Regions from separate parts of the Bacillus tuaregi genome, predicted to be linked through region 1. Evidence: riboswitches for the same ligand, from Rfam matches in the RefSeq annotation. Region 1 holds a riboswitch; each other region holds the start of a gene.
The links. A riboswitch is a leader RNA that binds a small molecule or an ion and turns the genes downstream of it on or off. The one in region 1 is predicted to bind cobalamin.

Region 1 (7,656 bases):
TTCCTTGATCCTTTAACCAGGCTGCTTTGTATACCATATTCCGGGCTAATTCGATATTCATAGCCATATCAGCTAATTTAAATTGGATGGCCTGGAAGTTCGATAAGCTCTTGCCAAACTGTTTTCTTTCCTTTGCATATTGAAGCGCTTTTTCATAAGCTCCTTGTGCAATACCTACAGCCATGGCCCCAATTCCAATTCTGCCGCCATCAAGCGTAGCTAAAAATTGCTTGTAGCCATTCCCTTCTGTTCCTAGCAGATTTTCTTTCGGAACTCTGACATTCTCTAAAATAAGCTCTGTAGTATTAGAAGCATGCAGCCCCATTTTTTCGTAGTTGTTTATGACTGTAAATCCTGGAGCATCTGTAGGAACAATAAAGGCGCTGATTCCATTGATTCCTTTTGAGCGGTCTGTTACCGCTGTTACGGCAAGGTGCTTTGCAAAGCTAGCATTCGTAATAAAGCATTTCGAGCCGTTAATAACCCATTCGTCACCATCCTCTACGGCCGTTGTTTGGGTACCGCTGGCATCTGAGCCTGCATTCTGCTCAGTCAACCCAAATGCTCCGAAGGACTCTCCAGTACAAATCGGTGTTAAGTATGTCTCTTTTTGCTCATGAGTACCAAATAAATGAAGCGGTGCGCCCCCTAATGAAATATGGGCTGAATATGTAATACCTGTGGATGCACAAACACGGCTAAGTTCTTCAACGACAATAGCAAAGCTGATTGTATCAGCATCAGCTCCACCGTATTCTTCGGAGAAAGGAAGACCCATGATTCCTAACTCAGATAATTTTGAGAAGATTTCGGTTGGGAATTCTCCTGTTTGATCGCGTTCATCCGCTCCAGGAGCAACCTCTTCATTAGAAAAATCCCTGATTAACTTGCGTATCATTTCTTGTTCTTTCGTTAAATCGAAATTCATGAATTTCCAACACCCTTCTGAATAGACTCCTTGTTTACTTCATAAAAAAATTCCTTTCAACAAAATCCCTCATCATAACCCTATATCTTGCAACAATCGTGATATTTCCACTATGTTTTCTTTGCATAGCTCCCTTCCAATATATTCAAAATTTTCTTATAATTAGAATACAGCAACATTTATTTCTAAACCATATGTAATTAAATGAATATTCTGACAATTTTTTTGTGCTTTTTACACAAAAACGCAAAGGGGATTTAATTGTAATTGAATGGATTGCATAGAGAAAGGATGTGGAAAGATGCAGGATACATTAACTCGTCGGCAATTGGAGTCCTTAATCCATATGTCTAACGTCATTAATTCGAAATTAGATATTGATACTATTTTCGATTCGATCATTAATGAAGCGATTTCTGTTGTTGAAGCTGCAGGAGGAGGTTCGATATGGGTATTTGACGAAAGCCAGGACCGACTCATTGCAAAATCAGCACAAGGATTATTTTATCCACATATTTTTCGGCAAATTAAGTTAGTTAGCGGTGAATCTATGACAGGGATGGCCTTTTCGGAAAGACATTGTCTCTTTTTTCGGAATGAAGAAGAAGTGAAACAAGCACTGACCACATTAACACCCGATAACAGAGATTTATTGGAACGTTCTATTCCAAGTAGTTTTCACTTTACCTCTGTCATCTCTTCACCTATTTTACAAAATGGAAAATGTATTGGCGTGATTACATTGGACTCCTTCGAGCATTCCCTACAGTTTAAGCAGGAGGATATTAATCTATTGGAAGCCATTGGCCACCAGGCCGCGATTGCGGTGGAAAAATCGAGTCTATATTTTGAAAAGGAAAAAATGGTCCAAAAGCTTTCCCATTCAATCGAAATACATAGGAACTTGGCAAATCTTGTCGTAAACGGCGAAGGAATTCAATCCATTCTGAATTTTATACATAAAAAAATGGGACAGCAAATGCTTCTTTTTGATGAAATAGGAGAGCTTAAGGCTTCTGCCTGCCATTCTTCGATTTCAATTGAAATAGTCGAATATATGAAAAAATACGCAAAACAAATGATTCCATCATTAGAAAACTCACATACCGTTACGGAAATAACCTTAAAGGATGATCCATTCCAATTAGTTGTATTGCCGCTTGGCTCTAAGCAAAAAGCCTTAGGCGGGCTCGTTATTCTCTCTAGGCAAAAAATGAGCAAGGTAGATATCTCCGCTCTTGAACATGCTTGTACCGTTATTTCACTTGAACTGGTAAAAGAGGAAGCAGTTTTGGAAACACAGCAGCGATTAAGAGGAGAATTCGTAACAAAGCTCTTCTCAGGTCAAATGGATGAAGTACTGATTCAGAAAGCAAAACATTTACATTTTGACCCTAACTGGAACTACGTCTCCCTTATTATTCATTTTGAAGACAAAGGAAACGAGCAAAAGTTCCTTGATGATCACATGATCAAGAATTTACTCCATATGGCAAATATGATACTACTCGAAAAAAACCTCCAGGTTACAACAGTAAGGGATGAAAACCAAATTACAGCTCTTCTATCCTGGTCTTCCAAAGTTTCTTCATCCAATATGAATGCAGAAATAAAGGAGCTTGCTACCAAATTACAGCAGAAAAGTAGAAGTAAATATAGCGAGATAGTTGTCTCGATTGGGATTGGAAGAATGAAGCAGGGGCTTACCTTTGTCCATGAGTCATTTGTAGAAGCGACAAAGTGCATAACTTTTCTCAAAAATTATGAGTTTGATCAAAGAGTTCTAAGCTATACAGATCTTGGAGTTCAAAGATTTATTTTGCAAAATTCACAGGAGGAATTAATCGATTTTATAATGGAGGTATTAGGTCCCCTTATTGAATATGAAAAATCTCGAAAAGGAGAATTATTGAGTACACTGGTTGCTTATTTAGAGCAAAACAAGAACATCAAAAAAACCGCTGATTTCTTACATATTCACACGAATACCTTAAACTATCGTTTAAAACGGATGGAGGAAATTCTAGTAACGGATTTAAATGATAGTCAACCATTATTTAATATTCATCTAGCAGTCAAGATCTATCAGTATATTAAGGATAAAAAAGCTCTACAAAAAAATAGGGGCTAAAAATAAGTCTATTATATACTTTTAGGCTGCCTTTATTCTAATGAGGCAGCCATTAGCTTGTACTTTTTGTTTCGTCATTAGTGATAATACTTAGTTTGGAGAACCTATTTTCACCCAACTGGCTTGGAACGATCATAGACGATTCGTCCTGCCACAACGGTTTTCAACACTTTTGCTTCTAGAATAGCTTCTGAGGAACCTTCGAATAAATCACGATCAAAAATAGAGAAATCAGCCTCATAGCCTGGTTTAATCAGTCCCCGCTCATGCTCTTTATGAATAGCTTGGGCACTTCCAAGTGTATAAAGCTGGATGGCCTCGAAACGGGAGAGTTTTTCACCTGGTAAGTATCCATTATGGTCTTGATTGGGTTTCTTACGTTCTACAGCAGCATAAATAGTGGCTAAGGGGTCGATGTCTTCTATAGGAGCATCCGTTCCTGCTGCACACATAATTCCCCGGTCCAACAATTTTTTCCACGAATAAGCCCAGTCGAGCCGCTTGCTACCAAGACGTTGGATGACCCATGGGAAATCCGACGGAACAAAGGCTGGTTGAATATCTAATACAACCGGTAGTTTTTCTATACGTTCTACTAAATCCTGCCTTAACACACAGCAATGAATCAGACGATCTCTTTTGCCCTTAGTTGGCGGATTTTTTTCAATCACATTTAGGATTTGTTCTGCTCCTGCATCACCAATGATATGAACCGCTACAGCTTCATGATGCTTCCGTGCTATTTTCACTAGGTTCTCCACTTCTTCCTCTGTATGAATAAGCAGACCGCTGTTGTTTGGTTGATCATCATATGGCCTTGATAGAGCAGCAGTCGAACCACCTAAAGCACCATCAACAAAGATTTTCATTGCACCAGGTTCAATAAAGCCATCGACATAGGCAGGATTCGCTTCCTGCATTTCCTCGAAAACAGCATGATGGCGCAGCAATGACACTCTAAAATGTTGTTTTTCACCCACTACACGATAAAAGGCCGTTAATGGAATTGTATATTCCCCAAAGTAGTTCATGTCCTCTGTATGTCCGCCTGTTAATCCTTTCGCAAGCATATCATCAATCGCAATATGTAAGGCCTCTGTTAATGAATCAATATAGGCTTCCCCTTTCTTTGGAACTGCCTCAGTTACGGCTGTCATCGCTTGGTCATATAAAAGACCGTTTAAATTCCCTTCTCTATCTCTTCCGATTTTTCCGCCTGCCGGTGCATGGCTATCTTCATAAATCCCGCCAGCATTTAGCGCGGCTGTATTCCCTAAGATCACGTGGTGGCAAACTCTTGTTAAAAGTATCGGCTCTTCTCTTATCGCATCAAGCTCTTCTACCGTTGGAATTCTTTGATCAGAGAAAAGATTTTCATTCCATCCTTCACCAAAAAGCCAAGCATTTGTAGGAGCTGTTTCTGCCGCTGCTTTAACGAGCTTAAGCAGTTCTTCAGCCGATTTGGCCTTTCTCAAGTCAAGGCGAAGCAGCTTTTCCCCTTGAAAAATCATGTGAAGGTGACTGTCCACGAAGCCTGGATACATGGCTGCACCTTCTAGGTTAATCAGTTCATCTGCTTGTAAGTGAAGCTCGTCAAACGTCCCGACAGCAATAATTTTATCCTTTTCTAGAAGCACCGCTTCAACGACTTCATACTCCCTTTCCATTGTATAAATCTTACCGCCATACCATAGCTGTTTCATCCAAAGCTTCCTTTCCGTTGTATTTTGATACGATTATCATATGATATTCGAGTTCAAATGCACAAAACCTTTCCTTAATAAAAACATAGAAAAAACTCGTCAAAAATTATGACGAGTTTTTCGTTAATAGGGATCAGCTTCATGGCTTTTCTTAACTGCATCCTTTGTGGCTTCGTTCGCTGCAATGGAACCTTGGCCGTATTTCGATTGACCTGATTCGCGACCTGGTACCTTGTTTTCCTGCTCCATCCCTTGTAGCTCTTTCATTTTCTTTTCAATACCTTCTTTGACACGACGACCATAATCTTCATCTGCTTGTGTAAAGTGTTCAATCATGGCATCTTGAATTCGTTTATCACAGATTGCTAGGGCATCGGAAAGATTCTTAATCAATTCATTGCGCTCCCAGTCCTCGAAGCTGCGATAAGTGTGACCAGCCTGTCCGTAGTTGTTCGGGCGATCAATCGGTGCGCTCATTGCCGCCGCATTATACATTGGTTGATGCGGCGCCCGCCCTTCTGTGTTCGCCTCCTGAAGGCCGCCAAGCATGGATGGTTCATAATTAATATGTGGATCTTCCCCAGACTCTTTCGGGTCACGAATATCCATTTGGCCGCGTCGCTGATTTGTGCGGACTTCCGTTTTCGGTGCATTGACAGGAAGCTGTAAATAGTTTGCACCGATGCGATAGCGCTGTGTATCGGAGTATGAAAAGGTTCGACCCTGAAGCATTTTATCATCTGAAAAATCCATACCATCAACAAGCACACCTGTCCCGAAGGCAGCCTGCTCAATTTCTGCGTGGAAATCAGCTGGATTGCGGTCGAGCACCATTCGTCCTACTGGCAGCCAAGGGAATTTTTCCTCTGGCCAAAGCTTTGTGTCATCAAGCGGATCAAAATCGAGCTCCGGATGATAATCATCCTCCATAATCTGAACAAAAAGCTCCCATTCCGGATAATCCCCGCACTCAATCGCTTCATATAAATCCTGTGTCGCATGACCAACGTTCTTTGCTTGAATCCTGTCCGCCTCTTCCTGGGTTAAATTACGAATGCCTTGTTTCGGCTCCCAGTGGTATTTCACCAGCACTGCCTCGCCCTTGGCATTCACCCATTTATAGGTATTGACTCCTGAGCCCTGCATATGGCGGTAGGTGGCGGGAATTCCCCATGGTGAAAAAAGAAAAGTAATCATATGTGTTGCTTCAGGTGTTCGGGATACAAAATCAAACATCCTCTGTGGATGGGAAACATTCGAAGCCGGGTCGGCTTTAAAAGCGTGAATCATATCTGGAAACTTCATCGCATCGCGGATAAAGAAAATCTTCAGGTTGTTCCCAACCAAATCCCAGTTTCCATCTTCCGTATACATTTTCACCGCAAAGCCGCGCGGATCTCGTGCCGTTTCTGGTGAGTCCTTTGCTCCAGCAACAGTAGAGAATCGCACCATTAGAGGAGTCCGTTTCCCAGCCCCTGAAAATACCTTTGCCCGAGTATATTTTTCTACCGGTTCATTGCCCACTTTTCCATAGGTTTCAAAATATCCGAAGGCTCCTGTTCCTCGTGCATGTACAACACGCTCCGGAATTTCTTCACGGTCAAAATGGGATATTTTTTCAATGAAATGGTAATTCTCTAGTGTTGCTGGACCTCGGTCACCGATGGTCCGAATATTTTGATTATCAGATACTGGATGCCCCTGACGTGTGGTCAACGTCTCACGCTTTACTTCCTGTTCATTCCTATCTTTGTTCTCTGCCAAATAATAAAACCCCCTCGATATTCGTTACCCTTATATCTTGTTTGTTTTTGTAAAATTTATACAATCGGAGAGATGGTTTTTACAAAAAATACAAATTGATTTATAGGATTGATAACAAAAGTGCTTGCGTAAACTGGCATTCCTTAAACAAGCAAGAATAATCCCTGCAGAGTGACACCACAGGGATTCATGAAAAATGATTAAAAAGTGTAACGATGATGTTGCCTTATAATTTATACCAGCCTGTAAATTCGCCTTTTTCTCTAGCAATCTCCACACATGTTTCGACTGTTGGAGCTGTAATGATAAATAAACCATCGCTGAAAAAGAACCCCATTTTAACCATAAATATCCCCTCCCTTCTTCATATAAAAAGGCTGCCTCATAGGTAGTAGGCAGCCTTAGATGGAAACGTTGGGAAATGGAAAAAAACGAACGTCTCCACTTCCTAGTCCCCGAGAAAATGTTTGATTGGTTTTATGCAGGCAGGTCTCCTGGCTTCGCTTCATTCTACGATTCCCTTCCCGAGCAAGAGCACAGTGGTCATGAATCATCGTCAGCATTACAGTTGCGGGGACAGCGTCGGAATTACACCGATCTTCCCTATTAAACTACATTACGTAGTACCTTTATAAAACGAATATAAAATTGTAATTCTACCAACATTATTGTAGCATATAAAAATAGTTAAAACAATTATATATATTCTGTCAATTCATTTTTGTTGAATAATTTTTGAGGTGGTCGTTTTCAGGAACTGTTGAAATTTCATTTTTTTGACTAGAATCATGCTGCAAACAATGGCTTTTTCCTCCATCCTCCCCACTTAAAATAAGAAAATGCAAAAATGCTGCTAAAAATGAAACTAATTCCCATGCCAAGAGCAATCCCATTCTGACCTATTAAATGTGAGCAAAAAAAGGTTAGAGGATAACGAAGCAGCCAAAAGGACAGGATGTTCAGGATTAACACCTGGTACATGGCTCCTGCCGCCCTAACAATTCCATTGAGAATGAAATTGAGCCCGATAAAGGGATAGAAGAAAGCAATGATTTTTAAATAATCCGTACCGAACCTTACTGTATCGGTTTCTTTTACAAATAAAGCTGTAAGGGCTTCTGCAAATAAGT
Region 2 (7,656 bases), 1.1 Mb from region 1:
GAAATGTTCAAACCCATTTTATCCTCGACATTAGTTACTGTCGCAGTATTTGCACCACTTATCTTCGTCGGTGGTATGGTAGGAGAGCTATTCACTCCGTTTGCTTTAACGATGACATTTGCGCTTGGTGCCTCGTTACTAGTCGCCATTACGATAGTCCCTGCCCTTTCACACTTCTTATTTAAAAAGAAGCTATATGACATAAAAACAGAAAGCATTCATAAAGAGGCAGGTAAATTAGCTAATTGGTACAAGGGTGTTCTTAATAAAGCATTGAACCACAAAATTATTACCTCTTTGCTTGCCGTAGCTTTATTAGCTGGAAGCTTAGCGTTGACGCCATTAATCGGCTTCAGCTTCATGGGTAGTGAGGAAGAAAAAGTCATGTACTTAACGTACACCCCTGGGACAGGTGAATTAAAAGAGGATACATTAAAAAATGTCCATGTAGTAGAAGAAAAGCTGTTAAAACGCAGTGATATTGATATTGTTCAAGTCTCGGTAACGGAAAGCGGCGATCCAATGGCGGCTATGATGGGAGGCGGAAGTGATGGTGCCCTTATGTACCTTATCTTCGACCCAGAAATGGAAAACTTCCCTGAAGCTCGTGAAGAAATCGAAGAATATATCTTTAATATCAGTCAATCCGGTGAATGGAAGAGCCAAAACTTCTCTTCTATGTCATCCATGGCTACAAATGAAGTCAGCTACACCTTCTATAGTGAGGATTTAGATAAATTATACAAAGCAGTTGAGATGGTTGAAGGTGTTATGAAGAAAAGTGACCGCTTAGAAGATGTTACGTCAAGTGCAGAAAATCCATACGTTGAATATACCTTCCATGTGGAGCAGGATGAATTACTGCAATACGGGTTAACTGCTGGTCAAATTATCATGATGTTAAACCCTATGGAAACGAAGGATGTTCTAACAACGATTGAAAAAGACGGCAATAACCTTGAAGTGATTGTTCAACAAGAACAAACGAAAGACCCTAAAACAATCGATGAGCTATTAGCTAAACAAGTACCGACAGCACTTGGTACGACCATGCCTCTTTCAGAGCTTGTAACCGTCAAAGAGGGTACAACACTTAATACATTAGCGCGTAGCCAAGGTGAGTATTACGCATCCATATCCGGAACCGTCATTGGTAAAGATTTGTCCAAAGCAACATCTGCTGTAGATAAAGAGATTGATGAATTAGACCTGCCAAAGGGTGTTACAATGGGCGTTGCAGGAGTGCAGGCCGATATGAACGAAACCTTCACGCAGCTTGGTGTGGCCATGCTAGCAGCGATTGCGATTGTTTACTTTATCCTAGTGGTAACATTCGGAGAAGGACTTGCGCCATTTGCTATCCTGTTCTCCCTGCCTTTTGCTGTTATCGGTTCATTTGTCGGCTTATTGATTGCAGGCGAAACTATCTCTGTATCTGTTATGATGGGTCTCTTGATGTTAATCGGTATCGTTGTAACAAACGCTATCGTACTGGTAGACCGAATCATTCATATGGAGCGTGATGGAATGGGTATGCGTGAAGCGATTCTCGAAGCTGGATCAACACGACTTCGCCCTATCCTGATGACAGCCATTGCAACAATCGGTGCCTTAATCCCATTAGCGATTGGTACAGGTGGCGGCGGTCTTATTTCCAAAGGACTGGGCATCACCGTCATCGGTGGGTTAACAAGCTCAACCTTGTTAACCTTAATCATCGTACCAATCGTATATGAAGTCCTTTCAAAGCTATTCAAGAAAAATCGAAAAGAGATTGAAGAGAACTAGAAAAGTTGGGTATCTACTATTAAGCAGATACCCGACTTTTTTTCTTATGTAATCTGCCACTAATAAAAAATTGTCTGAAAAAATATAATATTTGGTGTACCAAAAAAGGAAATTCGAGTTTTATGTCGAATTGTTTATCTAAAGGAATCGAAAACTCTATTTTCATTGTAGTAAAATTATTAAAAAAGAGGGATTGCGACATGACAAATCAAATTAAGACTCCAGAAGAAGCTTTATCAGAATTAGGGATTACTCTAGAGCCAGCACGACAACCGTTAGGCAATTATATCGGCTGTGTTCGTACTGGTAATCTCATTTTTACTTCCGGACAGATCTCAGACCAACACATCGGAACATTAGGACAGGACTTAACGATAGAAGATGGCTACCAAGCTGCTCGTCAAGCGGGTCTTAACGTTTTACGCATATTGAAAAGTGAACTAGGTGAATTATCGCGGGTAAAACGAGTTGTAAAAGTATTTGGAATGGTCCATTCTGCCCTAGATTTTACTGATCATCCAAAGGTGATCAACGGTGCCTCTGACCTATTTGTAGAAGTATTCGGTGAAAAGGGAATACACGCCCGCTCAGCAGTTGGGTTTGCACAGCTTCCTAAAAGCGCCGCCGTTGAGCTTGAAATTATTGTTGAGGTTGAAGATTAAATATTTAAGGTACACAAAAATGCACCCTTCCATAATTGAAAGGGTGCATCTTTATTCTTATCAATATCCTATGATCAAAGGATTAAACTAATGCCTTTTCAACCGCTTTATCAACTGGTACATACTCATAGCCAAGATCTTTTGCTACTGGTAAGGAAGTAATCTCACCATTCACAACGTTTACACCAAGTTTTAAGCTAGGATTTTCCTCGATTGCACGACGAACACCTTTATTAGCAATTTGTAATCCGTAAGGAACGGTTACGTTTGTAAGAGCGATTGTTGAAGTTCTTGGAACGGCTCCCGGCATGTTAGCAACTGCATAATGTACAACACCGTGCTTAACAAATGTAGGATTATCATGAGTTGTTACGCGATCATTTGTTGCTACGATACCGCCTTGGTCAATCGCAACGTCAACGATAACAGAACCAGGCTTCATTGATTGAACCATTTCTTCTGTTACTAGTTTAGGAGCTTTTGCACCTGGAATTAATACCGCACCGATTAATAAATCTGCTTCACGAACTGCTTCAGCAATATTAAATGGATTTGACATTAATGTTTTAATAGAATTTCCGAAAATATCATCTAATTGACGAAGACGTTCTGCGCTCATATCAAGAATTGTTACATCTGCACCAAGTCCAATGGCCATTTTCGCAGCGTTTGTTCCAACAACACCACCGCCGATGATTGTCACCTTTCCACGAGCTACTCCTGGTACACCAGCTAATAGGATGCCCATACCGCCGTTTGTTTTTTGTAGGAACTGTGCACCGATTTGTGTTGCCATTCTTCCTGCTACTTCACTCATTGGTGCTAATAGTGGAAGAGTACGATTTAATTCTACTGATTCATATGCAATAGCTGTTACGCCAGACTCCTTAAGCGCTTTTGCTAATGGAGCCTCTGCTGCAAGATGTAAATATGTGAATAGGATTAAGCCTTGACGGAAGTATTTGTATTCGCTTTCAAGAGGCTCCTTAACTTTCATAATCATTTCTGATTGTGCCCAAACGTCTGCAGCATTATCAATGATTTCTGCCCCTGCATTTTTGTAATCTTCATCGGTGAAAAGGCTTCCAATTCCAGCGTTAGTTTCGATTATAACCTTATGTCCGGCATTTATATAAGATACAACCCCAGCAGGTGTTAATGCTACACGGTTTTCGTTATTCTTAATTTCCTTAGGTACTCCAATAATCATTGTAATGCCTCCTTGAGTCGTTGATGTATTGTTATTTTGCTTACAAGGTAATCATAATCTAATTGATAGTTTTTTTCATTGTTTTAAAAAGAAAAGATAGATAGAGTTTTTTGTTCAATCACACAAAATGTTAACGTTTTCACAAGGGCGAAAGCACTAGAATTCTCCAAATTTATGGAGAATTCTAAACGTACCCATCAGATATCCATACCAATTTCTGCAAAGGTCGGCATCCTTTTCAGCATCTGACAGGCAGCTTCTATAATCGGAAAGGCTAATGCAGCTCCGGACCCTTCACCTAAGCACATATCCATTGCTAGCATTGGTTTCACTCCTAATAGTTCACTGGCCCTTTTAGCTCCTGGCTCCTGTGAAGCATGTGAAGCAATTAAATAGTCCTTTACCCGTGGTTCAATCCCTGTAGCAATGATAGCTGCGATTGTGGAAATATAGCCATCGACTACAACAGGAACACGGTTAGCGGCCGCTCCTAGCATCACACCTGCCATACCGCCAATTTCCAAACCACCCACCTTTGCTAATACATCAATAGCATCATGGGGGTTTGGCTCGTTAATAAGTATAGCTCTCCTAATTACCTCCGCTTTGTGCTCAATCCCCCCCTTGCCTAATCCTGCCCCTCTCCCAGTGATCCCTATTGGATCACAATTTAGTAATACAGACAATATCGCCGTACTTGGTGTCGTGTTAGCAATCCCCATTTCACCTGTTCCAAGGATTTGAGCACCTTTAGCCATTTCGTCATTGGCGATTTCAATGCCTACTTCAATCGCTTTTACTGCCTCTTCCCTTGTCATGGCAGGGCCTTTTGCCATATTCTCTGTCCCGTTTTTTACCTTTCTCAGAATAATCCCCACATCAGGCGGCAGCTCACTTTTTATACCTATATCAACCGGGACAATGCGCGCACCTGATACCTGTCCAATGACACAAACACCTGTAAGTCCCTTGGCAAAATTTAGAGTCTGTGCAACGGTAACCTCCTGCGGATTATTCGTTACGCCTTCCTCATAAACCCCATGGTCACCCGCCATAACAATAATTGCCTTCTCGTCAAATGAGGGTTCCAAATTTTTTGTAATACCCGCTAGCTGCACGGCCAAATCCTCCAGCTTCCCTAAGCTCTTCGCCGGCTTAATCAGATTATCTACTCTTTCCCTCGCTAAGGTTGTGATTCCATGGTCCAAGCACTCAATCTTCTCAAGTGTTTTCTGTAATAATGACATTCTCTTCATCCTCCTTAAATAAAAAAGCCTGCAGCTTATTTGAATACCAAATAAACTACAGACTTTTCCATCATCTATATCCATCAAAGCAAACAGGCAGGTCTCCTGGCTTAGGATCATCACTTCATCAGCCCTTCCCAGAGGTATACTCCAGTGGCATTTCCAATGAAACTCCCCATTACAGTGGCGGGACCGCTGGAGACTCTCACTCCATTCCCTATTCTCCCTAAAAGGGCACCCAATGCTTTTATGCACTTTTTCATCCAATAACATAACAAGGATTTCTGCTATCGTCAAGATGCAGATGAACTGGTCTATTTAATTTTTTTATACAGCTTCTGACTTACACTTAGCTCTTCATATGAATCACTTATTTCCAAATAGTAGAGTGATTCCTTATCACCAAGACCAAGAATACCAAACATGCCTAGGCTTTCGTAAAAAAGCTTATGCACTTTTTTTTGCAAGCCTTTATTAAAATAAATTAGGACATTCCTGCACAGAATCACATGAAAGGTATTAAAGGACCGGTCTGAGACAAGATTATGCTGAGCGAATACGACATTTTTGGTTAAAAACGGATCAAATTTTACCCCATTCGTTGTTACACAGTAATAATCTGAGAAGGCTTGCTTGCCTCCAGCCTGGATATAATTATTCGTATATTTCTTCATATTTTCGATTGGAAATAATCCACTCTTAGCAGTTTTCAGTACGTTCGGATTGATATCAGTTGCATAAAGCTTGGCATTTTCATAGAGACCTTCCTCATGCAGCAACATGGCCATTGAATACACTTCTTCCCCTGTCGAACAGCCTGCATGCCAAATTCTAATCGATGGATACGTGCGTAATAATGGTACAACCTTTTCTCTAAATGCTCTAAAAAAGAGAGGGTCTCGAAACATCTCTGTGACATTGATGGAAAAATCAGCAATAAATCGTTGTAAACAGGCAGCATCATGAAGGATCTTTTCAAGCAGCCCTGTGATACTGGTCAATTTTTCAGCATGAACCCGATGCCAGACTCTCCTTCGAATCGAAGGATAGGCATAATCACGGAAATCATATCCGCACCAATCATAGACACCCTTTAATAACAATTCAATTTCGATTTTTTCTAATTCACCTTCGGAACCCTCATCAATTGATAATATACTAGTATCCATTGAATTGATCATTCACATACAGTATCCCTTCTTCTTTAATATAGCCAGACCTTTATCAAGGAAATAAGCTTCTCAGGGTCAATTGGCTTTACAATATAATCCGAGGCCCCGGCTTCCAAGCACTTCTCCCGGTCATTTTTCATTGCCTTCGCTGTCAGCGCAATAATCGGCAGCTCCTGAAATCGCTGTATCTGTCGGATTCTACCAATCGCCTCATAACCATCCATCTCAGGCATCATAATATCCATTAATACTAAATCAATTTCCGGGATTCTCTCTATCATTTCTAGACCCTCGATACCATTTTCAGCAAAGCTGACATGCATCCCGTTCAATTCAAGAATACTAGAGAGTGCAAATACATTTCGAACATCATCATCGACAAGGAGAATTTTTTTCCCTTGTAGACCGGAAGGAATACTAATAGCTTTACTTACAGCTACTTCCTGACTGATATTATGTTGGTCGCTTTCCTGTAGAAACAATGCCAGCTCTTCCTTTAAGCGCTGTGGTGATAGCTCGTTTTTAATAATAATACTGTAGGCGTATTTACTTAATTGTATTTCTTCCTTTGAGGTGACATCACGTCCAGTATAAATGATGACTTTTACTTTATTCGATTGGTCATTCTCCTTTATTTTTTCCAATAACTCAAACCCGCTTGTATCACCTAACCCTAAATCAAGAATCACACAATCAAAGCCATTCACCTTTAGTTCTTCCATTGCCTCACTGCCTGAAGAAACAGCCTTGATGATAAAATTCATTTCTCCAATCAGCTCCATTAAGCTGCTGCGTTGATTCATATCATCATCAACAATCAAAAGTCTTTTTATTTGGTTATCTTCTCTTTCTATCAGATCGACCACTGTATCTACCGTTCCACTACCTACTCCCGTATCCACGGAATCATTCTCTTCGATTACAGCTGCCGCCACTTCCTGCCTAACTATTTGTGCTTGAGCCTCAGCTTCATTCCCATCGTAGTCACCCATATAGAGCATAAAGCTACTGCCTTTCCCCTCTTCACTTTCTACTGCAATCTTCCCGCCTAAGAGTGCTGCGAGCTCTCTGCTAATCGACAAACCTAAGCCTGTTCCGCCATATTTACGGCTCGTTGTACCATCCGCCTGCTGAAAGGCTTCAAATATTAAGTCCTGCTTATCCTTTGAAATCCCAATTCCTGTATCACTAACAGAGAAAATCAGCTTATTTTGTTTACCCGTGCTTCTATCTGCCATAATGTCGAGCTTTATTTCGCCTTCCATAGTAAACTTAAAAGCATTTGACAGCAGGTTTTTAAGAACCTGTTGAATTCGGACTCCGTCGCTATAGATGGAGTCCGGCAGTCCTTCCTGAATGAAAATAGAAAAATTTAAATTCTTATCATTAGCAATCGGTCTAAAACTAGATTCTACAAAACTCACAATATCTGTCAGCTTTACATCACTCAATTGAAGCTGGGTTTTTCCTGATTCAATTTTAGCCAAGTCCAAAATATCATTAATCAGGATTAATAAATCATTACCAGAGGAATAGATTGTTTTAGAAAATTCGACCTGTTTCGCTGTAAGATTTCC
Region 3 (7,656 bases), 1.7 Mb from region 1:
AACAATAACGACTAAAGTGAAAAAATAGAGGACTTTCCAAGCATTAAACATACAAATTTCTTCTCCTTCAACTATTTATTTTTCAAAGAAGGAATCCCGCCCATTCCAATTCTTTTGCTATACCAATTAAATTTCCCCATAAAAAATACTCCTTTCATGATGAAAGAAGTACGGATTGTCAGCTGTTGCATCACGGTTAAATGAAACATAAGGCTGAAAATATTCGCCCCCCCTATCCTCGTAGGTTGAAACGGTTGACGCTTTATGGCAGGTCTCCTGGCTTTGGATCATCGCTAATTACAACCTTCCCGCCTTTAAAAGACAGTGGTTAAACATGTAATTTTGCTCCCCATTACAGTGGCGGGACCGCGTCGGACTTGAACCGACTTCCCTATTACGCATATAAAATATGCACCATAAAGTTTATGAAGTTTTAGGAATCGTCATCAGTATAACATGTGGACGTAAATCCTTCTAGGAAAATATTACAAAAGATATATATTTACAATTTGACCGAAAAATGCCTATTATAATAAATACATAGCTATTAATCTAAAAAATATCCTGTTTAAAAATTTTGGAATATGTTTTATGATTAGTCCATAATTTAGAATACAGGAAAATTAAATAGTGATCATTTAGAAGTTCCCTAAGTTAGTTTTAAGGGATAAAAGGGAATTCGGTGTAAATCCGAAGCAGCCCCCGCTACTGTAAAGCTGATGAAATTGTCAATGCCACTGGTGAAAACCGGGAAGGGACAAGAGTAAGATGAAGCGAAGCCAGGAGACCTACTTTTAAATGCAGTACGATACTTTTCGGAGGGAAAGGTAGAGGCATTGAAATGGTGTGAAAAGTTTAGTTTGTTTACTTTTCTAATTATTTGGCTTCTAAAACCTTAACTCTAACAGTTAAGGTTTTTTATTTTGCGCTTGCGCATTCATAAAAGGGGGAGGAAAAAGTGACCACTTGGAATCTTGAAGGAACAAAATCACACCTATTTATTTGTAATGGCAGCAGTTGTATGAGAAAAGGCGGGGAAGAGGTGACGTTAGCCGTTCGTCATGAAATTACTAGGCTTGAGTTGGACACACAGATTCATACGACACGGACTCGATGTAATGGCAGATGTCAGGATGCATGTATCGTTATTGCCTATCCGGAGGGCAACTGGTATCGGGTTGATTCACAAGAGACAGCACGTCAAATTGTACGTGACCTACAGGGTGACGGCCTTGAGGGAAATAAAATTTACCAATGGATGAATGGGGCGATGGTACCTAATCCAGCAGCTTCCCCTCCAGAAGGAATCCGGAAAGGTCCTGTTACAAAAGGGTAAAGGAGAGATTCGATTATGGAAAGAGGAAAATTATTTGTTGTAGGATTTGGTCCAGGGGATTTCAAACATATTACAGGACGCGCAGTGGAGGTGATTCAGGAAAGTGACTTAGTAATCGGTTATAAAACATATGTTGAGTTAATTGAACACTTTCTCAATGAGCAAACCGTCGTTAGTACCGGTATGACCGAGGAGGTTTCGAGAGCGCAGGAAGCAGTAAAGCAGGCTGAGAGCGGCAAAAAAGTAGCGGTTATATCGAGTGGAGATGCTGGTGTCTATGGCATGGCAGGTCTGATTTATGAAGTATTGATTGAAAAGGGCTGGAAGGAAGCCACAGGAGTTGAGGTAGAAATCGTACCGGGAATCTCGGCTATTAACTCATGCGCTTCTCTCCTGGGAGCGCCAGTTATGCATGATTCTTGCACGATTAGTTTGAGTGACCATCTCACACCGTGGGGGCTAATCGCCAAACGGGTGGAAGCAGCTGCCCAGGCTGATTTTGTGATTGCACTCTACAATCCGCGAAGCGGCAGACGAACAAGGCAAATTATTGAAACACAGAAAATCCTGCTGAAGTATCGTTCGCCTGAAACGCCTGTAGGACTTGTGAAAAGTGCTTACCGTGACCGTCAAAATGTTGTGATTACTAATCTAGCAGAAATGCTTAATCATGACATTGGGATGCTGACAACCGTTATTATCGGGAACTCTTCAACCTTTTTGTATGACAACCTAATCATTACCCCGCGTGGTTATCAAAGGAAGTATACGTTAAATGACGAGGAGCAGGCTTTAAAGCCGCATCAGCGACTAAAAAAAGAGGCAGAGCCATGGTCATTAGAACAGGAAGGCAATCTAGCATTAGATAAGGGATCCCATACAGAAGCACCAGTAGTCAAACAAAGCTCATTAGAAATGGCAAGAGCAGCCCTTGCGATGGTGAACGGAAAGGAAAGAAGCAGTGGGGGTACACCGATTGTACAGCAAAAGATTGAAGCTTTATTTGAGTTAGCTGTAAGTCCGGGTGTTGCTAATAAGGAATTTACGCCAATGCAGCTGGTGACACTGGCAGAGGTCGCCGGTGAAAAAGGCCGAATGGAATATACTCCGCATCACAAGATTGTACTGAGAATTCCAACCGCTGAACCCGATACGATTACTTCACAGCTAAAGGCTGCGGGCTTTTTGCTTTCTCCAGTGGGGGATGTCTTAAGCATTAAAGCATGTGATTTCTGTGATGGGGAAAAAACAGAATCAATACCATATGCGGAAGAACTAGAAAGGATACTTGGCGGCAGTCTTATGCCAAAGGAGCTGAATATTGGTTTTAACGGCTGTGGAATGTCCTGCTATCGTGCAGTAATGGAGGATATTGGGGTTGTGTATCGCAGAGGAAAATTTGATTTATTTCTTGGCGCCAAACCTGTTGGTCGAACAGCTCATCCAGGCCAGCTTGTAGCAGAGGGGGTTGAGCCTGATCAGCTTGTCAGTATGATTACTAAAATTGTTGAAGAGTATAAAAAGAATGCGCATCCAAACGAGCGGCTATTTAAATATTTTAAACGGGTGAAAGAGATTCAAGGATATCGCTACAGGGATATTACACCGGTTATTGAAATAGAACCAGCACCTTGCGGGGATTAATCTGAAGGAGGGACAGTTACGTGAAAGCCGTATTATTTGTAGGTCATGGAAGTAGATTAGCAACTGGAAATGAAGAGGTTCTTAGATTTGTAGAAAAAATGATGCCGACGATGGATAGTGGTTTCATTATAGAAACCTGCTTTTTAGAGTTTGCTTCGCCAACGATTATGCAGGGAATTGATACATGTGTAAAAAAAGGAGCATCCGAAATTATCGTGATTCCCATTATTCTCCTTCATGCCGGTCATTCCAAACTTCATATTCCTGCAGAAATTGTAGCTGCAGGAAAGAAATATCCGCATATTCGATTTATTTATGGTGAAACGATTGGTGTACATCCTGAAGTTTTCTCGATACTAACAGACCGTTTAGAGGAGATTGAATTTGACACTTCGGCGGAGCACAACGATACGGCAATCCTTTTAATCGGCCGCGGGGGCAGTGACAAGAATGCCAATAGTGATTTTTATAAAATCACAAGGCTGCTTTGGGAACAATTGAATGTGAAATGGGTGGAAAGTGCCTTTATGGGGGTAACTTTACCGCTTGTTGACGAAGGGATTGAGCGCTGTATTAAGCTTGGTGCCAAGAAAATTGTGATGCTTCCATACTTCCTATTCACGGGTATTTTAATGGAACGGATGAATCATATGCAGGCCGCTTACAAGGAGAAATATCCGGAGCATGAGTTCACGATCGCAGGATATTTTGGCTATCATGAAAAGCTGCAAACGATTTTAAAGGAGCGAGTACAGGAAGCAGCAGAAGGCAGGTCAAGAGGGAAGCAGGATTTAGAAAACTATGTGTTGTATGCTGAAAAACATGGGCATGATCACCATCATCATCACCATCATGACCATGGGCACCACGATCACCACCACCATTACGGTGACCCATCAGGAGAGGTCTCCAAATGATTTTGTTATTAGCCGGTACAAGCGATGCCAGAGAATTAGCGTTAGCCATACAAAAGGCAGGCATTCAGGTTCTAGCAACAGTCGTCACTGAAACAGCAGCGAAAAGCCTAGATGAGGCTGGGATTTCTGTCCTAATGGGTAGATTAACTTCAGCTGATATGGCAAGAGTAATTAAGGAAAAAGCATGTCAGGCTGTTGTAGATGCCAGTCATCCGTTCGCAGACGAGGCTTCAAAAAATGCTCTTGCGGGGGCGAAGGAAGCGGAGGTCCCATATATTCGTTATGAACGAGAGAGTCAACGGTTCCAGCATCCAATGTTAACGGTCGTTTCTAATTATGAGGATGCTGCAAAGCTAGCAGCTAGTAAGCAGGGAGTTATCATGCTTACAACCGGCAGTAAAACATTGGGGACTTTTGCAAAGGAATTAGTCGGTCTGCCAAATACAAGAATGATGATAAGGATGCTGCCGAGAGTCGATAATTTGGAGAAATGTGCGGCTCTTGGGATTGAGCAAAAGGACATTATTGCCATGCAAGGGCCTTTTTCTAAAGAATTAAATCAAGCACTTTACCGACAATTTGGAGTCACACTCATGATTACGAAGGAAAGCGGCAAGGTTGGTTCTGTTGATGAGAAAATTGCTGCTGCTTTAGAGTGCGGCATCGAGACGATTATGATTGCTCGACCTAAAGTAGATTATTCAAATATGTTTACTAGTTTTCAAGAGATTATTGAAAAATTAAATCACACATTATCTGTACGAGGAGGAATAAACAATGGATTTTAAAACAGAATTTAAACCGTTAACCGTCGATCCGGATAAAATTTATGATTATAGCTTTGCTATTATCGCAGAGGAAATGGGACAACATGATTTTTCGGAGGATGAATGGAAGATTGTTAGACGGATTATTCATGCATCGGCTGATTTTGAATTAGGAAGAAGTGTGATTATCCACCCTGATGCGATTCGTGCCGGAGTAGAGGCCATCCGTAAAGGGCGTCATGTGATTGCCGATGTTCAAATGATCGAAAGCGGGACTGGAAAAGCAAGGTTTAAAAAATACGGAGGCGATTTGCATTGTTATATCTCTGATGAAGACGTTGCGGCGGAAGCGAAACGATTGAATCAAACAAGAGCCATCATCTCAATGCAAAAAGCTGTTCGTGAAAATGAAGGTGGCATTTTTGCGATTGGAAATGCGCCGACAGCCCTGTTAGAGCTGATTCGTCTGATTAAAGAGGGGATTGCCAAGCCTGATTTAATTATTGGTATGCCAGTCGGATTTGTTTCTGCTGCAGAGTCAAAAGAGGAGCTGGCTAAAATAACGGAAGTACCATTTATTACAAATGTGGGTCGGAAAGGCGGAAGTACTGTTACGGTTGCAGCGTTAAATGCGATATCTCTTTTAGCGGATCAGAAATAGTTATGGAAAAGAGGCAAAAAAAGGACCCGTCGCAAATGCGGTACGGCTATACAACAGGCGCCTGTTCGACTGCTGCAACAAAGGCTGCCTTAACTGCCTTAATAACGGGTGAAGCGCAGGAGGAAGCGGTTATCCATTTACCTGTAGGGCGTGCTGCTGCTTTTACAATGGAAAAGTGTGAGATAGATGGAAATTCCGCCAGTGCAGAGACGATTAAGGATGCAGGTGATGACCCTGATGCGACTCATAGGGCTCGTATTATTTCTACCGTCAGCTGGCTGGATTCTGCATGCATTCTTCTTGATGGCGGAGTGGGTGTTGGCCGGGTAACGAAGCCTGGCCTTCCCGTTCCAGTCGGTGAAGCGGCCATTAACCCGGTGCCGCGGAAAATGATTTTGACGGTTGTTGAAGAGATCTTACAAGAATATGAGATTCATAGGGGGGTAAAGGTTGTTATTTCTGTACCCGATGGGGAAGAAATAGCGAAGAAAACTTTAAATGGCAGGCTGGGGATTGTCGGCGGTATCTCAATCCTTGGGACAAGGGGAATTGTTGTACCTTTTTCCAGTTCGGCTTATATGGCAAGCATTGCAGAGGCGGTTAGCGTTGCAAAAGCATGCGGCTGTAATCACCTCGTCTTAACGACTGGGGGACGCAGTGAAAAGTATGCCATGCAGCAGTGTCCGGGGTTGCCTGAGGAAGCTTTTATTGAAATGGGTGACTTTGTTGGCTTTTCCTTAAAGCAATGCAAAAAACAGGGAATCGAAAAGGTTTCACTTGTCGGGATGATGGGGAAATTTTCCAAACTTGCCCAAGGAGCGATGATGGTTCATTCCAAAGGCTCATCTGTTGACTTTGATTTCCTCGCGGAGATTGCAAGAAGTGCGGGTGCATCTGAAGAGCTTGTTACTAAAATCACCGAGGCAAATACTGCCTCGCAAGTCGGAGATATGATGGCAGAAGCAAACCTGAATGGATTTTTCAATAAGCTGTGTGAAGCCTGCTGTCAGCAATCATTCAAGCATATCAACGATGGAATCGAAATCGACACGACCATTTATACATTAAAAGGACAATTATTAGGAAGGGCTGTTGGAAATGCAATCGATGAAATTAATAGGTATCGGGGATAACGGTCAATCCAGCTTACTGCCGCAATACTTGGAGTGGATTGAAGAAAGTGAAGTGCTTGTCGGCGGTGAAAGAATGTTATCTTTCTTTCCTAATTATAGAGGAGAAAAGGTGGTTATCAAAGGCGGTTTACAGACCGTTGTAGAAAGGCTGCAAAAGGAAACCCGTCCAACGGTTGTACTAGCTTCGGGTGACCCGCTGTTTTTTGGCATTGGAAGCTATCTTTCGAAAAAAATAAATATGGAAGTCTATCCGTATATCAGCTCCATACAGCTTGCCTTTGCCAAAATGGGTGAGAGTTGGCAGGATGCTTTTGTAGTCAGTGTTCATGGCAGAAGTATGAAAGGGCTGGCACAGAAGATTGATGGAAAAAGAAAAATTGCCTTGCTTACTGATAGAGAGAACAATCCCAATCGACTTGCTGACTATCTTCTTTCTTTTGGAATGACAGAATATCGGGCGTTTGTGGCCGAAAATCTAGAAGGTGAAAATGAAAAAACGGGCTGGTATGAACTCGAGGAAATGCGTCAGCATGAATTTTCGTCATTAAATGTGGTGGTTTTGAAAAAAGCCGCCGAAGGACCCGTCTGGCCGCTTGGCATTGAGGATAGGGAATTCTCTCAGCGTAAGCCTGATAAAGGCCTGATTACGAAAAAGGAAATTAGAGTTTTAAGTCTCCATGCGCTGAGACTTCAGAAGGACAGCACGGTTTGGGATATAGGAACCTGCACCGGTTCAATAGCTATTGAAGCAGCAAGATTGGCGCCGGAAGGTCAGGTTTTTGCGATTGAAAAAAATGAGCCTGATTTAGAAAACTTTTTTCAAAACCAACGAAAGTTTCGTGCGGATATTACAGCAATCCATGGAAAAGCTCCTGACGGCTTAGAAAATTTCCCTGACCCGGATGCTATTTTTATCGGTGGAACAGGTGGGGAAATGGCTGATTTAATTCACGTTTGCTGCCAGCGTTTGAAAAGGGGAGGGCGAATTGTCCTTAATGCTGCTACGATTGAAAATCTATATCGGGCGAATGAGGCCTTTGCTCAGGCAGGCTATCAAACTTCTATTATGCATGCCCAAATCTCTCGAAGCAAACCGATTTTAGGAATGAGTCGTTTTGTCCCCCTCAATCCAATCTATATCATTACTGCTGAAAGAAAGGAAGAAATGCATGAGTAATCTTGGTATATTATATGGTCT
Region 4 (7,656 bases), 280 kb from region 1:
GGCTAGACGTAGAACAACAAGCAAACTAATCAGCCCTGTCACAAAGGCAACGAGCGGAATGGTCCACTGACCAATAAGGATCGTATGATACCCGAATAAGATTAAGAAAGCCGCCCCTACCGCTGATCCAGAGGCAACCCCTAATGTATACGGATCGGCTAATGGATTGCGCAGCACTCCCTGAAAGCCGGCCCCAGCCAGTGATAAGCAGGCTCCAACAAGAATCGCAAGGAAAACTCGCGGCAAACGAACCTTTAAGATAATCTGCTGTGCTGATTCAGGCCAATTGGGATCCATGAAGCTTTTAACAAAAGGAACCTGGTGTAAAAGAATTCCCCAAACCTGCGAAAGTGGTAACTGAGCAGAACCAAGCGATAAACTAATAACAACGGATAGGAGAAGGAGAACGAAACACGCTCCCCCCCATAGTGCTAATCTCTTTTTCATTTTTCAATTGAACCTGGATAAATGGCTTCAGCGATTTGTTTTAGTGCCACTGTGATGCGAGGACCAGGTCTGGACATAATCATTCCTTCTATCCCTGTCACATGGCCTTCTTGAACCGCGGTAATTTTATCCCAGCCATTTCGAGATTGAATAAGCTCTTCTAAAGGTTTCCCAGATTTATCATCCACCACATTGGCAGTATAGATGATGACATCGGGGTTATCCTGGATAATCTTCTCTGCATTAATGGCGTTCCAGCCCTCTGTATCAGCGGCAATATTTACGCCTCCTGCCAATGTAATCAGTTCATCCATGAATTCACCCTTACCAACCGTCCAGCCTGGAGAAAATTCGATGTAGACTTTTTTCTTATCCTCTTCCTCTATGGCAGCAGCCGCTTCCGTTACGGTACGAATATCCTCTTTCATTTGGGCGACAAGCTCCTCCGCCTTTTCCTGTGTATCAGTAATAATCCCGATTTGAATAATATTATTTAGAATATCATCCATCTTTTTCGGCTCTGTTTTATACAATTTTAGACCTAACCCACGGAATTTTTCTGCAATATCATCCTTCATGGAAATGCCACCGACTACTAAATCCGGATTCACCGCCATAATCGCTTCTTCATTTGGCTTTGTCACACCGCCTACTTTTGGTTTGTCTTTCGCTGCTTCTGGGTAATCATCAAAATCAGATACACCATAAATTTTATCACCAAGGCCTAAGGCAAAAAGAATCTCTGTCTCGGATGGAGAGGTGGAAACAATCCTTTCCGGCGCTTGGTCAAAAGTGATTTCAACTCCTGTTGCATCCTTCACCGTAAGCGGGTAAACGGTGGCTTTCTCGTTTGTTTTCTCTGTTTCTGTTTCAAAGGTGCGGTTATTCTCACCATCCGAAGTCTCTTGCGTTGTCCCACAAGCGCTCATTATGACCATTATCCATACGGTCAAAATACATACCAATACTTTTTTCATTCCTCAATCTCTTCCCTTCGTTAATTGTTCGAGAGGAGCTTGATGTGCTGAAGTCTTTCCTTACAACGAAAAACCCTGCTTCCATTTGGAAACAGGGCGCGCGAAATCAGAATATATAAAAAACACTGATTCTGCCGATCCTTTTCCACGAAGGATTTCGTTGGCAAGCTAAATAGGCAGGTTTCCTGGCTTACGGGTTAAGTGACTTCCTCTCCTTCCCATTCCAGATTTGGAACAGTGGTACTGCGAGGTCATCCCCGAATAACAGTGGCGGGACCGCGCCGGATTCGCACCGGCTTCCCTTTTAACCTTATCAAAGATAAGGCACCTACTAGCTATGTAAGATTCAATTAGTCAAGCAATTTTCTCATCTAGTATTCTAGCACAATCGTTTCAATAATCAACTCTTTATTTTCATAGAATAGGAAAAAATGCCAGGCACCACCCATTTGTACCGAATATCATCATGGTTAAGATAAACTGAACTTTAGATTTCATTATCTTTTACAGATTTTCCGAACGGGAAAGCCCATGCAGGTCGCAGACCGTCTTTAGACATGGGATATCATATTCACAAATGGAATCTGGGATGATTCGGATTGGGACCTTTTCTAGCGTTGCCTCACACTGGCTCCCTAACATGATAAAAATTTTCCAGAAGGATTACCCCATGATCGATTTTGAATTGCTGCTTGGGGCTTATACAGAAATTGAGAGCTGGATTCTAAATGGACGTGTCGACTTTGGCTTTTTACGGCTGCCGACAAAAGCAGAGTTTGAAACGATCTTTCTAGAGCAAGACCGTTTACTGGTGGTGCTTCCGGAATACCATTCTCTTGCTGCTTGCGAAAAGCCAGAATTGATATTACAGCGGATTCCACACAAAATTATTGCGAAGGAGCTTGAAGTTCCTGCCTATAGAAATATCGGTGTTGCGATGAGGGAACATAGATCGCTGTCCCTTGCATCGAAGAAGTTTTTAGACTACTTATCCTATCGAACAGGCAACTAAAAAAAGTGCCAGGCACCATCCACAATCTGGAAGGAGCCTGGCACCTTTTATCACTCATATCTTAAGGCTTCAATTGGGCTTAGCTTGGCGGCTTTGTTAGCTGGAAGGATGCCAAAGATGATGCCGATGAAGGCAGAAAAACCGACACCAATCAGGATGACAAGCGGGCTTACGGTAGCCGCTATTGGTGAAAACTTCGTCACAAGCATCGAACCCATAATGGCTAAGCCAATTCCAAGTATTCCTCCAATGGAGGTTAAGGTCATCGATTCAATGAGAAACTGAAGGAGGATTCTTCCTCTTGTTGCACCGATGGCTTTCCTAATCCCGATTTCCCGCGTTCTTTCTGTAACCGAAACAAGCATAATATTCATAACCCCAATGCCCCCAACTAAGAGAGAAATGCCTGCAATACTGCCAATAAACAGGGTCATTAACGTAATGACGGTATCGACTTCTTGCTCATATTCTGAGTAGTCATTAATCGTATACCTCCCGTCTTCAAGCTTTTTTTCTCGAGTTAAGGTATCTGCCGCTTGCCTGCCTGTTTCAGAGATTTTCTCGGGGTCACTTGCGACAATCGCTATTCTCTCAATCTCGCGATTCCCAAACATCATCGAAATCACCGTTCGCGGCATAAGCATTTCACCATTTTCACTGTAACGATACTGCTCTGGTATTGGAGATTCATACACCCCAGCCACTTTATATGGACTCCCATTGACATCCACAATCTCACCGATTACCTCTTTTTTCTTTTGGAAAAACTTTTCTCGCGCTACAGTATCAATCATGACGACTCGGTTCATTCCGTCATTGTCCTTTAGGTTAATGGGTCTTCCTTCAACCAATTGAATATCCCTTGCCGTAAAAAATTCGGGACCCACGCCGGTTATTTCCATTTCCCCCTGCTGGTCATCGTAGACCATCGGGCCCCAGCCTTGGTTTGTCGCAATCACCGACTTAACACCGGGAACCTGAGAAAGGATGACCACATCCTCTGAGGTTAATTCCGGCTCCACCCAATACATGTCTGCTTCATCATCACCCTCTACTGGCATCGGCTCATAATAAAGATCCACCGCATTTTTTTCTGTACTAAACAGCTCTTCCGTCATTTTCGTTTTAGCGCCTTGACCGATGGCTACAATGATAATGACAGCGGCAACACCAATAATGACGCCCAGCATTGTTAACACCGAACGAATCTTATGCTTCCAAATCGAGTATAGGGCTAATTTGAAGCTTTCGACTAAACTCATGTTGTTCTCCTCTGGTCATCCGTAATCACGCCATCCCTTAACGTAATCACCCTATTTGTATACGCTGCGATTTCCTCCTCATGTGTAACGATAATGACTGTTTTTCCCTCTTGATGGAGCCGAACGAATACATCCATAATCTGCTCGCTTGTCTTGGAATCCAGTGCACCCGTTGGTTCGTCCGCTAAAATAATGGAGGGATGGTTCACAAGCGCCCGGGCAATCGCAACCCGCTGCTTTTGGCCGCCGGATAATTCATTGGGCAAATGGCTCATCCTATCCCCTAGTCCAACCTTTGAAAGCATTTCCTTCGCCCTTTCGATTCTTTCACGCTTTGGTACGCCTGCATAGATAAGTGGAGACTCGACATTTTTCAGCACCGATAGTCTTGGCAGTAAAAAGAATTGCTGGAAGACAAATCCAATATGTTCATTTCTTAGCTTTGTCAGCTTCTTTTCCTTTTCGGTCCCAATGATTTCATTATTCAATTCATATGTACCTGATGAGGGATAATCCAAGAAGCCAATGATATTCATGAGGGTTGATTTTCCTGAGCCCGAGGGTCCCATGATGGCGACAAATTCCCCTTCCTCGATAGTCAGATTAATCCCGTGTAAGACGGGAGCCTCTAGTGATCCCTTTCCATAAACCTTCGTAATCTCACTTAATTTCATCAAAGGAGGTCACTTCCATTCCGTCATACATTTCTTCATTTGGTGTCACCACGACAAGCTCATCCTTCTTCACGCCTTCAGTCACCTGGATCAACTCATCATTCATGGATCCTGTTTGAATCTCTCTTCTTTCTAACTTTTTGTCTACTAGAACATACGTGACCGCGACACCGCCTTCATCTAAAATCGCACTATGCGGGATGACCGGTTTCTTTTCGGTTCCCACAATTTTGACCTCTAAAGAAACATGAAAACCTTGACGGAGCTCGGATGTATCATCGGTAATCGCCACCTTGAAGGGATACATCGTTACATTGCCCCCACCTGGTGCTCCCATCATCTCTCCACTTGCTCCGTCTTCATTTGGAAACTGTGAAACCGATTCAACGACGCCGTTCCATTCCCGGTCCTTAAACACCTTTGGCCGAATTACAACGGCTTGTTCCGGTTGAATCTTCACGGCATCAAATTCACTCATAGTCCCAATCACTTTATAAGGACTATTAGAAATAATATGTATAACGGGTTCTGAAGCACCTGTCTCCGTTTTCGCGACATTTTGATTGACCTTCACAACGATGCCGTCTATTTTACTGACAATCGTCATTTCCTTCTTCCGGTTAGCCGCTTCATTGATTCTTTCTTGAGCGGAAGCCGCTTCTGTTTTCGTGCTTTCATATTGGAGCTCCAATTGCGCCTTTTCTTTTGTCAGCTGATTGACATCCACCGCTTGCCCTTCTGCATCCGCTGTCAGATTCTTCTTGGCCGCTTCTATTTGCTTGTTCATTTCTGCTATTTGAGCTTCTTCTGCTTTCGCTCTCAGTTTAATTAAATCCCTTTCACGGACAGCTCCGTTGTATTCCACATCTAGTTTAGATGAATCATATAAAAATAATGGCTCCCCCGCTTTTACCGTCTGATTCTCTGCCACCTTATATTCGATGATGTCTCCTTTATCAGGTTCAAGATATACCTTTTGTTCACTTTCTGGTACAATTTCACCCGTTACAAGTATGGTCTCGGTTAACTCCTGCTCTGCTGCCTTTTGAACGGCTATTGACATATTCTGCAAATCATTACCTGCGGCCATTTCGGCTTTTTTATCCTTCATGACAAATAGGACCACCATGGCAATCACAGCCAGTCCAACAATAGATACTACTGGTATCCAAACCTTTTTTCTTTTCAATCGTACATCCCCCTAAACGTATTCGAAATGATGACATTTCTATCAAAAATACAGAAATTTCGATAATTTCCTTCCATTATTATAACGGTTAATCCATGAAAATCCCACTTCCATTTACCATTTTTATATAAACCAATCTTTTCAAGCACCTCGAGGGAGCTGCGATTGTTTCACTCTATCATTACTGCGTTTCCCATAGCTTTGGTTTACAGGTTGTCACAGAGGGAGTCGAAACAAAAGACCAACTAGAAATGCTCACAGACTACGATTGTGACGAAGCACAGGGATACTACTTTTATAAGCCCTGCCACCGAAGGACTGGGAAGTCACAGTGTTAGACAGTAAAAATCATGCCAGGAATCCTCACGACTGATGGTGCTGGCACTTAGTGTTATGAAAAAAGAGCGTGTATCCGTTTGAATTTCAAACCATACACGCTCTTTGTTAAAAGTAAAGATCAAAGATACATCCTGATCCAGTATTTCTTTTCTAACCGCCTACAATGGTACCGCCATTGACATGAAGGGTCTGCCCACTAACATAACTAGAATCATCCGAGGCCAGATACACATAGGCAGGTGCCAGCTCGAACGGCTGTCCTGCTCTTCCCATGGGTGTATCAGAGCCAAAGGTGGCGACCTGATCGGCTGTAAACGTAGAAGGAATCAGCGGTGTCCAAATAGGTCCCGGTGCTACCGCATTGACCCGGATTCCTTGAGAAGCCAATGATATGGCCAGTGAACGGGTAAAGGAAACCACCGCTCCCTTTGTGGCCGAATAGTCTATTAGCTGTTCATGGCCGTGGTAGGCTGTTATGGAAGCAGTATTAATAATGGATGCTCCTTTTTTCAAATAAGGTAATACGATTTTCGACAGGTAAAAATAAGAAAAAATATTGGTTCGGAATGTTTTCTCGAACTGTTCAGTTGTAATATCTAACAGACTCTTTTGCGGATGCTGCTCAGCTGCATTATTCACGAGGATATCCAGGGTTTGGAACTCCGACTGTATGTGATGAATGGTCTCTTGGCAAAAGTCTTCCTGGCCGACATCACCGGCATACAGCAGGCATTTACGGCCTTCTGCTTCAATCAGCCTTTTCGTTTCAGCGGCATCCTCCTGTTCATCCAAGTAGATGATGGCCACATCCGCCCCTTCCTTCGCAAATAAAAGGGCGACCGCTTTTCCAATTCCGCTGTCCCCACCGGTTATGATCGCCTTTTTGCCAGCCAGTTTTCCGCTTGCCTTGTATTCGGGGCTTTGGGAAACGGGACGAGGATTCATTTCGGTCTCGACTCCAGGCTGTCTTGTTTGATGCTGTGGGGGAAACGTTTGCTTCTTTTGCTTTTGATTGCTGCTCATTTATTACAACCTCCAAGTGATCATTTCACTCGTTAGTATTCGAAAGACTGCCTCTATTTATTTTTAGAATTCCCTTATAAATTTTTAACCTTTCTCGGTTTATCTATCACAATGGTTGCTCCAAGAAGTATAAGGGTGAAAACAATTAAAAAGAATGGAAATAGATTCATACTGAAATGTTGAAATAGTAGGCCTAATAATGGTGGCAGGGCTGTTATCCCAACATAACCAGATGCTACTTGAAATCCCATAATGGTTCTTGAATCTTTTGCTCCAAACCTGCTTGGTGTTTCATGTATCATGGTTGGAAAAATGGCAGCACATCCAAGACCGATAAGGATAAATCCGCCATATAAAACGCTTCCTGTCCCAAAAGCAACGATTAAAATCCCCATTAGAAGAGCGATTTCGCTAAACACCAGCAACTTGTGATTGGATAGCCAAAACGTGATAAATCCTGAAACCAACCTTCCCACTGTTAAACTAGCAAAAAATATGGATAGAATGAAGCTAGCGGTTGCAATCGTGAACGATTTTACTTCAATTAAGTAACTACTACCCCACAAAAAAATAGTTCCTTCTACGCCTACATAAAACAAAAAGGATAATAGAGAGAAGAAAACTCCCCTTTGTTTTAATAATGTTCGAAGAGAACTTGCTGTTTCCCCAGATTCATGGGATATTGCCTTTTCGTTTTGCCTCCAAAGTGGTAGAGAAAGAAAGAGAATGATCA

Region 2: another riboswitch for cobalamin. It lies ahead of cobT (nicotinate-nucleotide--dimethylbenzimidazole phosphoribosyltransferase); the one in region 1 lies ahead of BQ5321_RS13755 (catalase).
Region 3: another riboswitch for cobalamin. It lies ahead of BQ5321_RS21915 ((2Fe-2S) ferredoxin domain-containing protein); the one in region 1 lies ahead of BQ5321_RS13755 (catalase).
Region 4: another riboswitch for cobalamin. It lies ahead of BQ5321_RS12410 (ABC transporter substrate-binding protein); the one in region 1 lies ahead of BQ5321_RS13755 (catalase).

The regions. Positions count from the first base shown of each region.
Region 1 is NZ_LT629731.1:2,392,232-2,399,887, forward strand. Features, by position in the region: gene BQ5321_RS13740 (acyl-CoA dehydrogenase) at 1-928, opposite strand, end outside; gene BQ5321_RS13745 (helix-turn-helix domain-containing protein) at 1,230-3,059, shown strand; gene BQ5321_RS13750 (amidohydrolase) at 3,170-4,762, opposite strand; gene BQ5321_RS13755 (catalase) at 4,886-6,526, opposite strand; cobalamin riboswitch at 6,994-7,172, opposite strand; gene BQ5321_RS13760 (MATE family efflux transporter) at 7,313-7,656, opposite strand, start outside.
Region 2 is NZ_LT629731.1:1,293,375-1,301,030, reverse strand. Features, by position in the region: gene BQ5321_RS08475 (efflux RND transporter permease subunit) at 1-1,788, shown strand, start outside; gene BQ5321_RS08470 (RidA family protein) at 1,989-2,450, shown strand; gene ald (alanine dehydrogenase) at 2,533-3,660, opposite strand; gene cobT (nicotinate-nucleotide--dimethylbenzimidazole phosphoribosyltransferase) at 3,858-4,907, opposite strand; cobalamin riboswitch at 4,986-5,164, opposite strand; gene BQ5321_RS08455 (CheR family methyltransferase) at 5,222-6,088, opposite strand; gene BQ5321_RS08450 (response regulator) at 6,112-7,656, opposite strand, start outside.
Region 3 is NZ_LT629731.1:4,055,609-4,063,264, reverse strand. Features, by position in the region: cobalamin riboswitch at 250-434, opposite strand; cobalamin riboswitch at 626-810, shown strand; gene BQ5321_RS21915 ((2Fe-2S) ferredoxin domain-containing protein) at 959-1,336, shown strand; gene cobJ (precorrin-3B C(17)-methyltransferase) at 1,352-2,980, shown strand; gene BQ5321_RS21905 (sirohydrochlorin chelatase) at 3,001-3,897, shown strand; gene cobK (precorrin-6A reductase) at 3,894-4,685, shown strand; gene BQ5321_RS21895 (precorrin-8X methylmutase) at 4,675-5,325, shown strand; gene BQ5321_RS21890 (cobalt-precorrin-5B (C(1))-methyltransferase) at 5,328-6,458, shown strand; gene cbiE (precorrin-6y C5,15-methyltransferase (decarboxylating) subunit CbiE) at 6,433-7,635, shown strand; gene cobI (precorrin-2 C(20)-methyltransferase) at 7,628-7,656, shown strand, end outside.
Region 4 is NZ_LT629731.1:2,107,336-2,114,991, reverse strand. Features, by position in the region: gene BQ5321_RS12415 (FecCD family ABC transporter permease) at 1-447, opposite strand, end outside; gene BQ5321_RS12410 (ABC transporter substrate-binding protein) at 444-1,424, opposite strand; cobalamin riboswitch at 1,583-1,770, opposite strand; partial or broken gene BQ5321_RS12405 (LysR family transcriptional regulator substrate-binding protein) at 2,002-2,436, shown strand; gene BQ5321_RS12400 (ABC transporter permease) at 2,487-3,698, opposite strand; gene BQ5321_RS12395 (ABC transporter ATP-binding protein) at 3,695-4,375, opposite strand; gene BQ5321_RS12390 (efflux RND transporter periplasmic adaptor subunit) at 4,359-5,561, opposite strand; gene BQ5321_RS25100 (EAL domain-containing protein) at 5,726-5,899, shown strand; gene BQ5321_RS12385 (SDR family oxidoreductase) at 6,051-6,923, opposite strand; gene BQ5321_RS12380 (MFS transporter) at 6,998-7,656, opposite strand, start outside.